Regions from separate parts of the Paenibacillus sp. lzh-N1 genome, predicted to be linked through region 2. Evidence: riboswitches for the same ligand, from Rfam matches in the RefSeq annotation. Region 2 holds a riboswitch; the other holds the start of a gene.

Region 1 (5,315 bases), 2.1 Mb from region 2:
CTACTTTATTAGTGGAAATGAGGCTCTTGCGTAAACAATAAAAGTGACATAATGGGGTGAAGGAAGGGACATAGCATTTTATAGCTTTTGGGACATCCCCGGATGTTTGATGCTTAGCACTACCTTTTTCTTTAATCCCTCTGCAGCAGCTCGAATCTGTTCTGCCTGCGTCACGGCCGAAATCACCGCTACACCATCGGCACCCGCAACTACCACTTCCTCCACACGGTCTATCGTAATACCTCCGATCCCAACGATGGGCAGATCAATTCCTGCTTTGCGCATTTCATATAAAATGGCTGGACCCTGCACCGCATGAGCATCATCCTTTGAGATGGTGGGATAGATGGGGCCGACACCGAGATAGTCCGCACCATGCAGGATGGCTCGGCGTGCTTCTTCAATCGTATGGGCGGAGACGCCAAGGATTCGGTTTCCGATCCGCGCGCGCACAGAATCAGCCGATTCATCATCCTGACCGATGTGAACACCGTCGGCGTTGAGCTCAAGAGCCAGCTCCACATCGTCATTGACGATAAAAGGGATACCAGCATAGTGGCACAGATCTTGTAGCTGACGCGCAAGTTCGAGCATAGGAACCCCTGTTAACGCGCTACGGCCCTTTTCCCGGAACTGGATCATGGTGGTACCGCCAGCAAGAGCCTCCTGCACAACCCGACTTGGTTCCGCGAGGCAGTTCACGCTTCCAACAACCAGATACATCTGTAAATGCCGCCGCATGATCTCAGGTAATATTCGGCCGCTCATTGGAGTATCTCCTGACGACGGCGGTAGGCCCAATGATTGGTGGGACCGTGTCCCTGGCCCAGATACAACGTATCCTCAATCGCCGCCTGAATGAAGGCTCTTCCATTCACTATAGCTTCCGGTACAGACACACCTTTCCCTAATTCAGCGGTAATCGCTGCTGAGAACGTACATCCTGTTCCGTGTGTGTGGACAGTTCGTACCCGCTTGCCGCCCAGCTCGGTGAAGGCTGTTCCGTCAAAGAGCAGGTCAACAACTTGACCGCTGTTTTCGCTCTCCTCATCATGGCCACCTTTGATCACAACAAACTTGGGTCCTAGGCTGCTAATATGTCTCGCAGCTTCGCGGCGATCCTTCATCGTACGAATGCTTATCCCGGTTAAGGCTTCCGCTTCCGGGATATTTGGTGTGACGACCAAGGCCAAGGGGAGCAGGTCGTCGTTCAAAGCCTGCACCGCTTCCGGTTGCAACAGCTTTGCGCCCCCTTTGGCAATCATTACAGGATCGACGACAACCTTTTTCCAGCCGAACTTTCGGATCTGCTCGGCCACAAGGCGGATGATGCCCGCGTCAAACAGCATGCCAGTCTTTAGGGCGTCGACTCCAAGATCTGATCCTACAGCTTCGATTTGCTGCGCTGTTGCTTCCTGTGGCAACGGATATACACCGTGAACTCCCAAGGTATTTTGTACCGTAATGGCTGTAATAGCCGACATGCCGTATACGCCAAGCTCCTGAAAGGTTTTGAGATCGGCTTGAATTCCAGCTCCGCCGCCGCTGTCTGAACCGGCAATCGTCAGCGCTCTCGGTACATGCACGTCTCTCATCGCGCACCACCTGTTGTAGTTGTTCCAGCTTCACGGATCGTGACATGCCCCTCCAGCGAACCAGTATGTAGTTTGGCAAGCTCGTCGAGAAAGGCAATCTGGAAGCTGCCTGGCCCCAGTTTTGCAGTATGTGCTGCGGCTCGGGAAGCTGCTGCACCGTAAAATGCCAAACCTGCTGTACCTGCGAGCAGCAGGTTGGGTTCAATTGCTGCAAACGCACCCAACACAGAGGTCAGCAGGCAGCCTGTTCCGGTTACCTTCGTAAGCAGCGCGTCTCCGCCACTAATCAATCGTACTTCAACCCCATCGGTGATGACGTCCTCTTTTCCAGTGATGACAACCATGGTATGGAGCGTTTGTGCAGCCCGAACTGCCAGATCGACATTACTGCTGTCAGCACTGTTGCCTGCATCTACCCCTTTAATCTCTCGGACTTCTCCGATTAGATGGGCGACTTCGGCTGCATTGCCTCGCACTAGTGAGATTTTTACTTCTTTTAGGATCCGCAGTGCTGACTCGGTTCTAAAGCTCGTCGCTCCCGCACCAACCGGATCCAGCAGAACTGGAACACCATGAGCATTCGCTGATTGTCCAGCAATGATCATGGCATCTACCAGCTCGCGGTTCAGCGTACCGATATTTAACACGACGGCGCCCGCTATTTTTGCCATATCTGCTACTTCCTCGGGTGCATAAGCCATCACCGGGGAAGCGCCCAGCGCATACAGGCCGTTGGCTGTAAAGTTGGTGACCACCACATTGGTTATATTATGAACGAGGGGGTTGCTATTTTGTACCTTTGTCAGGAGATCCGAATAACTTTGTTCCCATATACTCATCATGTTTATCCTCTCTCATCTCTACTGATTATTCCAAGACCGTAGCGCGCATCTGGACGGGCCATTGTTCCTGCTTATAAGCCATATCCCAGAACATATATTCCAGCTGGCAGCTTAGCATAAAATGCTCAATCATCCGCTCTTGCTCGGCAGCCGTGGCGACATTCGCCCAAGCATCCACACGCTCGCGATATTTGGATGTTACATCTTCAATCTGGTTTCCATAGAAACAAATCCACTCATAGAATGGATGAGACTCGTCCGGTCTTACCTCATCCATTAGCCTGCGTCCAATCTCAAGATATGTCCATGGACATGGCAGCAGCACGGCCATGATTTCTCCAAGACTACCTTCATGTGCGACTGTCAGCATATGGCGGATATAATGATGAGCGGACGGAGCGAGTGGATATCCCTGCATCTCTTCATAGGTGACACCTGCGATAGCACAAAAGTTTTGATGCGGATGAACCTCGCTGTTGAGAATAAAAGAGATCTGTTCGTTAAATACAGCCATATCCTCCCGGCTTGTGCTTTTGGAGATCGCGATGCCGTAAATCCGCATGTAGGCGTTCAAATATTCAAAGTCTTGTTTTACATAGTGAATCAGCTGCTCCTTTGTTAAATTTCCTTCAGCAATACCTCTCACAAAGGGATGCTCATAAATGGCTTGAAAAATGCCATCCGCCTGCCGACGAAGTTCTTGCGAAAAACTCATTTCCCCACCTCCAATAAAAATGGAGAACAAGAAGTCCCGTAAGATACAATTCTCGGAACAACGCCAAAAAGCCGCCCCGAAAACTGGAGCGGCTTCAACATAGGTTCAATGCGCAGAAAACGCTTGAAACCTTATATACGAAGGCTCCACTTTCCTACGCTAGTACGAACTAGATCAGGTTCAAAGGGTCCAAGTTCATTCTTGTCTCAGCCATAATGGCTCCCCTAGTGGACTTTCCTATTCTTTTGACTAATACTGTACATTCGTTCCTAGGTTATGTCAAACTGCTTTGATTCCAGTCAAGGATTATGAGGGTGCTGGATTACACTTTCCACGGCTTTGACCCTTACATATTCCGGTTTCCACATCGCATCCCGAATGGCTTGTTCAATATCTGAAATGTGTGCCTGAGCTACCTGATCCTGAATTGCAGCCTTCGCTACCGCAACCGCAACCGCGAACGAAACATCACGTAATTTTTGGATATGAGGCAGCAGTGCACCGCCAAGTTCATTCGAATCTACGGCGTTGGCAACGGAATCAGCTGCTGCGGTAAACATGGAAGGGGTGATTCTTTTGGCCTTGACCACAATTGCGCCCAGACCTAGCCCCGGGAAGACAAAGGCATTATTCGCCTGTCCAATTTCAAACTTCGTACCGTTATAGGTGACGGGCTCAAAGGGACTTCCGGTAGCAATCAATGCTTTGCCATCAGTCCATCGTATCAAATCTTCGGGTACCGCTTCAGCAAGGTTGGTAGGATTAGACATGGGCATAATGATCGGTCGTTCCACATGCTTTGCCATTTCCTTGATAATCTCTTCAGAAAAGGCACCCGCTACACCGGAAGTTCCAATTAAGATTGTGGGTTTTACCTGACGGATGACCTCCAGCAACGGTATTTTATCATCTTCCGATCGGGCCCATGAGCTGATTTCTTCCTTTTTACGCACATATGGTTTCTGATAATCCAGTACATCTTCCATATCGTCTGTTAACAGTCCGCGATAATCAAAGGCCCAAAATGCCTTGAATGAATCTTCTTCAGGAAGCCCGTCCTCGATCATTGCACCCCGTATTTGGTCGGCGTTACCGATTCCTGCTGCCCCTGGACCAAAGACAAGTATTTTTTGTTCACGTAGCGGAGTTTTAGTGACACCTACCGCCGAAACAATCGCAGCTAATGTCACTGCTCCTGTGCCCTGGATATCATCATTGAAGGTGAGAATGTTTTGACCGTACTTCCCTATAATGTGTCGTGCGTTCACGCTACCCACATCCTCCCAATGCAAAAGCGCCTTCGGGAATTGTGTTAACGTTTTGCTGATAAAGGTATCAATAAATTGATTATAGGCTTCCCCGCGAACTCGTTTATGGCGGTTTCCGATGTACAGGGGATCATTCAGCAGCTTCTCGTTATTCGTGCCGACATCCAGTACAATGGGCAGCACCCGCCCGGGGTGAATGCCTGCCGCAGCTGTATATACAGCGAGTTTGCCAATAGCAATGTTAATTCCCCCGACACCCCAGTCACCAATCCCCAAAATACTTTCCGAATCCGTCACGACGATCAGGTCAACATCCTCACTACTCAAACCGGTATTATAAAACGCCTGTCCAATACCGTTCGGATTATCTATCGATAAATATACGCCCCCAGGGCGGTTGTACTCATGGCTGTATTCTTGAATGGCGGTTCCTACAGTCGGTGTGTAGACTACGGGCAGCATTTCACTCAAATGGTCGGTTAGCAGTCGATAGTAGAGTACGATATTTCGATTGTGAAGGTCGTTAAGTGAGGCATTTTTACGCAGCATGGTGGGTTGTGCCAAGAATTGCTGATATGCCCGAACGCTCTGTTTCTCCAATGAAAGGACAGTGGGAGGAAGAATTCCTTCCAGGCCCAGTTCTTTGCGTTCTTCTTCTGTAAATGCCACTCCTTTGTTCAAAAGAGGGTTTGCTAGCACGTCCTTTCCTCGTAAGGGAGTAGATAATGACCCATCACGATTGACATGGAATGCTTCCATAAAAAGACCTTCTTTCCCTGTATTTTGATAATTATTCATGATGAAAGATGACATGTTATCCATAGTATGGACATGCAAATTGGTTTTATTCTTCTATTTATCTATGACAAAAAGACCATATATATATCTTCTTATT
Region 2 (5,315 bases):
GGTAACTCCACGGTCCATTTGCGTAATGACCATCTCGGCAATTTTATCTTGGTGCTCCGAAATGATCATGACCGCTTTTTTCGGGTTCAGTCCTTCAATCATGAAGTCCATCACCTTCGTACCAACGTACAAAATAACGATAGTCAGCATCAATTTTTCCGGACCAATAATAAAATAGGAAGAGAATGCAACAATCAGATCAAAAAACAACAAGGCATAGCTGATATTCCAATCCAGATATTTGTTAGCGATCCGGGCTAAAATGACGGTTCCTGCCGTTGTACCACCGACCCGTACAATTAAGCCAATTCCAACCCCTACCAAAACTCCGGCAAATACAGCATTAATCGTCGGCTCATGCGAATCAATCCGCCAGTTGACCGTTAAATGCAAAAACAATGAGTTAAATGCGACCGCAATTATAGTGTACAAGGTCGTTCTCTTGTCCAAAAATTTATATCCAACAATCAGCAGCAAGCCATTAATCACCAGATTGACGATCGAGGGAGACCACTGAAACAGGTAGTACAAGATGATCGTGACCCCTGTAACGCCCCCCTCGCCAAACTCATTCGGGATCACATACAGATTAACAGCCAGCGCGAAAAAAAACGCACCCAGAATAATAAATACGATATCTGCAATACTTTTTTTCATATATGCTCTAATCCTCTCTCTAACATTTCAACGGATGAATTGCCAGATGGATTGGCTGACTCTTCTTGCCAAAATACGCTGACAACCAGTTCATGGTATCCACTCCCCAACATAAAGTCAATACAACTTTGACACTTTAATTCGCCACCAGACTGCCTTAGTCCAACCTTAGAATTCCGCAAAATTCTGCTAATACAAGGTTATTCGACAAAAAAACACAATCCCGACTACTAAACTAAGAAAACGGGCCTCTAGCCCTTGTTTAGGCCCTAGGCACATTTTCCCCTAAAATGACCATCCTCCTAATACACATTTTGGACACATACGACCATCTTCCTGTTTTATGGCAAAAGCGTTTTACTTTGGATAAATGCGGGTATAATGATTGAAACCTTACCAAGCAACCTACACGGCATTACGACATCAAGTACATATAAATAGTCCTATACAGTTGTCCTAAGCAACTCAATCTGAATTTGACAATATGGAATTGGAGGAATGACCCACATGAATACAATGAACTTAACTGTCCACACCCTGATGCCCTTTCACCACCAATACCAACGTGCCAACGCGGTGAGTATGCAGAAGAAAGAAGATAGCTCGGAGAAGAAGCTCAGCTTTCAGGACATTTTGAATGAAAAAATGGGTAAAAAATAAAGCGCCGTTAAGCCGGTGCATATCTCGCTTTACATAAGCTGAAAAGCCGTAGTTTTCTACATCGACTGTAGAGAACCACGGCTTTTTGCTATGTCACGCGTTTCTAAACCTAAACTCATACGTTCATGGAAATAAACCTCTGACGAGCTTAACTGTACTATTTGTTGAGGCTTCCCAGTTGATTGACTTTCGTATCGCTTCCGATTTATCGCTCGCCATCCCGATACTGCTCTGCCTTCTCACGCATCCCGGCGACGACGGCTTCCTCGGTATTCAGTCCCTTATCTGCCGCATAGGCACGAATGTCCTGTGTGATACGCATACTGCAAAACTTAGGACCGCACATCGAGCAAAAGTGTGCTTCCTTGGCCCCCTCTGCCGGTAGTGTTTCATCATGGTAGGACAAGGCCCGCTCAGGGTCAAGCGAAAGATTGAACTGATCGCGCCAGCGGAATTCAAAACGTGCCTTGGACAAAGCATCGTCCCGCTGCTGCGCCCGTGGATGACCCTTCGCCAAATCAGCAGCATGTGCGGCAATTTTGTAGGTAATAACTCCCTCGCGGACATCATCCTTGTTCGGCAGGCCCAAGTGCTCCTTCGGCGTAACATAGCACAGCATGGACGTCCCGAACCAACCGATCATAGCCGCCCCGATAGCTGAGGTAATATGATCATATCCTGGTGCGATATCCGTCGTCAGCGGCCCTAAAGTATAAAAGGGAGCCTCCTTACAAATTTCCATTTGTAAATCCACATTCTCCTTGATTTTGTGCATAGGGACATGTCCCGGCCCTTCAATCATGACCTGGACATCATGCTTCCATGCGATTTGCGTTAGCTCGCCCAACGTCTTCAGCTCTGCAAATTGTGCTTCATCATTCGCATCATAGATACTACCCGGACGCAGACCATCCCCGAGAGAAAAGGCCACATCGTAGGTTTTCATAATTTCACAGATTTCTTCAAAATGCGTATACAAAAAGTTCTCCTGATGGTGCGCAAGGCACCAGGCTGCCATAATCGATCCGCCCCGGGATACAATTCCCGTCATTCTATTCGCTGTCATCGGTATATATCGTAGCAATACTCCCGCATGAATTGTAAAATAGTCCACTCCTTGCTCCGCCTGCTCAATCAGTGTGTCTCGATATAACTCCCACGTCAGCTTCTCTGCTTCGCCGTTCACCTTTTCCAGTGCCTGATATAGCGGCACCGTCCCAATCGGTACGGGTGAATTCCTAATAATCCATTCGCGTGTCGTATGGATATTACGACCTGTGGACAGGTCCATGACGGTGTCTGAGCCCCAGCGTACAGCCCAGGTCATCTTCTCCACTTCCTCCTCGATGGAGGACGTAACCGCGGAATTTCCAATGTTTGCATTGATCTTCACGTGAAAATGGCGCCCTATGACCATGGGCTCGCTTTCCGGGTGATTGATATTTGAAGGTAAAATGGCTCGTCCAGCCGCCAACTCCTGCCGCACAAACTCGGGCTCCACTCCTTCACGGATCGCCGCAAATTCCATTTCAGGCGTAATGATCCCTTGCCGCGCATAATGCATTTGCGTCACAGTGCGCCCTTGTGAAGCCCGAAGCGGACGGTTAGTCACGCCGGGAAATTCCACTGTTTCCCGTTTGGAGCCGGGTTTCAGTCCATTATCCTCCGGCTTGACGGCGCGGCCCGCGTAAGCCTCCACATCCCCCCGTTCCAGTGCCCAAGCTCGCCGTAATGGTGGCAAGCCCTGACGAATATCCACCTGATAGGCTTCATCTGTCATCGGACCGCTGGTATCGTACACACGCAGTGGCTCATGATACTCTATCCCCTGCGGCGTATGTGTGGGATGCAGCGCGATTTCACGCTCTGGCACGGCAATGTCCGGCCGAGAACCTTGAATATACACCTTGCGGCTCCCCGGGAAAGAATTAACCCTACTGGATTGCTCCGCACTTGCCTTCTCTACTGCTGTTGATTTCATTCCTGTTTCTTTTGTTCCTTCGGTTTCTGTCGGTTTCATGATCCATTCCTCCCGTATCGTTGAAATGACACACCGATCCGGAACCATTCCGAGGGTGGCGCTGATCTATGCAAAAAAGCCGGTTCCCTAGGGAACCGGCTAATCAAACGAGGCAGCTATCCAGATAGCACGCACATGGAATAAAACCCTATGCGTCACCGCAGACAGCAGCTGCGTATACATTTCAATGGCCGATTACTTCCCTACGCTGGTATGATCCAGATCAGGTGCAAAGGGTCCGGAATCTTGCCCGATTCCATCTCAGCCCGCATTACAGGCTCCCCCAGTAACTGTGATACTTTCTATTCACATGAATTGGCGGCTATAACAGACAACCCGCCATCTCTATCAGACTACTTTAAATCTATAGCTTTGGCAACCCTTGTATGATTTCCTTTTGTATTGATTACTGTTACGGGAGCATAAGCCCCATTTCCTTAGCTGCTTCGATCAAAACCGGAGCAAAATCATGCAGCGTCTCAGGCGCAAGTCGACTGACCGGGCCGGATACAGATAAAGCCGCCGCGACCTGTCCCTTTCGGTTCACAATAGGCGCGGCCACAGCCGCAGCTCCTGGCTCACGTTCTTCATAGCTAGTCGCATACCCCTTCTCACGAATGTCCTGCAGCTGGGCTTTATATACCTCAGTATCTACCGAGGGAGGCCATTCTTCACTGCTTAGCAGTACCTCCAGCTCCTGTGGCGGCATAAAGGCCGCCAGCACCTTGCTGGAGGCTCCCACAGCCAGCGGCATACGCGCTCCCACGGGAGCAACCCTGCGGATCGCCTGATTGCTCTGCACGGCTTGTATGCGAATACGCATGCTTCCATCTCGCAGGTACAAGCTGACCGTCTCCCCTAAGCGATCACGCAGTCCTTCCATTGCAGGCTGTAACAACACCGCCGGCTCATCGCTTTGGGACAGATGCGTCGACAGCTCCCATATGCGAAAACCAAGCCGATATTTTTCCGTTTCGGCATTCCGAACGACAAATCCCCGATCCTCTAGCGTAGTCAAAAGACGATGAACGGTGCTTTTATGTAGACCAATTTGGGAGGCAATCTCCGTTAGACCAAGATCAGATTCTGCGGTAAAACACAGCAGTATATCAAGTGCACGCTCTACAGCGCGGACGGTTAATTTACGGTCTTCCATCGTGAACCGCTCCTCTTGTATCCATATTCGTTTCACACTATGAAACATGGTTACATAAATTATATAGAATAGTCGCGGCTACTGTAAACCGATGTTTTTGTGACAACCATATTACAGAACAAGAACAAACATCGACAATTCTTTGCATCATTTTTACTTTTCCGGTTCAGACGTTGACTTTGGATAATACCCATCATACGATAATAGGTATCTATACGGACATACCCTACTATTTTCAAGTGGAATTATACCTAAATTTTATGATTCGAAGATCAATTCTATATAAGGAGGCTCTTACATGATTTCGACATCCCAGCGTAACGCTCAGCTACAGACCGCTGTTCAGGAGCCGTCCACCCCACTCTTTAATCCCCGTATGCTGCGGTTCAAGCACGTTGTGATTGCTCTGCTGCTGTCGGTCGTATTTTTTCTGTTGTTTTGTTTTATTGCCTTGCATGCTTACATCGCCTGGGTGCTTACGAATCCCACCGTCGCGCCATTATACTCTAATCCGATGCAAGCCAAAGGTATGCCTTATGAGGAAGTCAGCTTCCCAGCCAAGGATGGTAGCCGCATGGTACAAGGCTGGTATATCCCGGCAGATCAATCGCGGAAAACCATTATTTTCAGTCATGGCTATGGAGCCAACCGTGAAGAAAGCTGGATTCCCATGTATGATCTGGCGCATTATGCCCATAGCTTGAACTTTAATGTGGTCATGTTCGATTACGGATTTGCGTCACAAAACAGCAAGGCCGTCGCAACCGGAGGCAAGGCAGAATCCCAACAGCTTCTTGGGGCCATCCAGCTTGCAAAACAACG

Evidence for each region. Region 2 has a riboswitch for thiamine pyrophosphate ahead of thiC (phosphomethylpyrimidine synthase ThiC). Riboswitches for the same ligand answer to the same signal wherever they lie in the genome.
Region 1: linked by a shared signal. The riboswitch ahead of tenA (thiaminase II) and the one ahead of thiC (phosphomethylpyrimidine synthase ThiC) in region 2 are both predicted to bind thiamine pyrophosphate.

Annotation. Positions count from the first base shown of each region.
Region 1 is NZ_CP025696.1:3,013,336-3,018,650, forward strand. Features, by position in the region: gene thiE (thiamine phosphate synthase) at 79-768, opposite strand; gene thiD (bifunctional hydroxymethylpyrimidine kinase/phosphomethylpyrimidine kinase) at 765-1,595, opposite strand; gene thiM (hydroxyethylthiazole kinase) at 1,592-2,437, opposite strand; gene tenA (thiaminase II) at 2,463-3,152, opposite strand; TPP riboswitch at 3,287-3,388, opposite strand; gene C0638_RS13775 (NAD-dependent malic enzyme) at 3,452-5,179, opposite strand.
Region 2 is NZ_CP025696.1:878,222-883,536, forward strand. Features, by position in the region: gene C0638_RS03950 (YitT family protein) at 1-657, opposite strand, end outside; gene C0638_RS25285 (hypothetical protein) at 1,165-1,317, shown strand; gene thiC (phosphomethylpyrimidine synthase ThiC) at 1,523-3,337, opposite strand; TPP riboswitch at 3,521-3,632, opposite strand; gene C0638_RS03960 (IclR family transcriptional regulator) at 3,750-4,493, opposite strand; gene C0638_RS03965 (alpha/beta hydrolase) at 4,792-5,315, shown strand, end outside.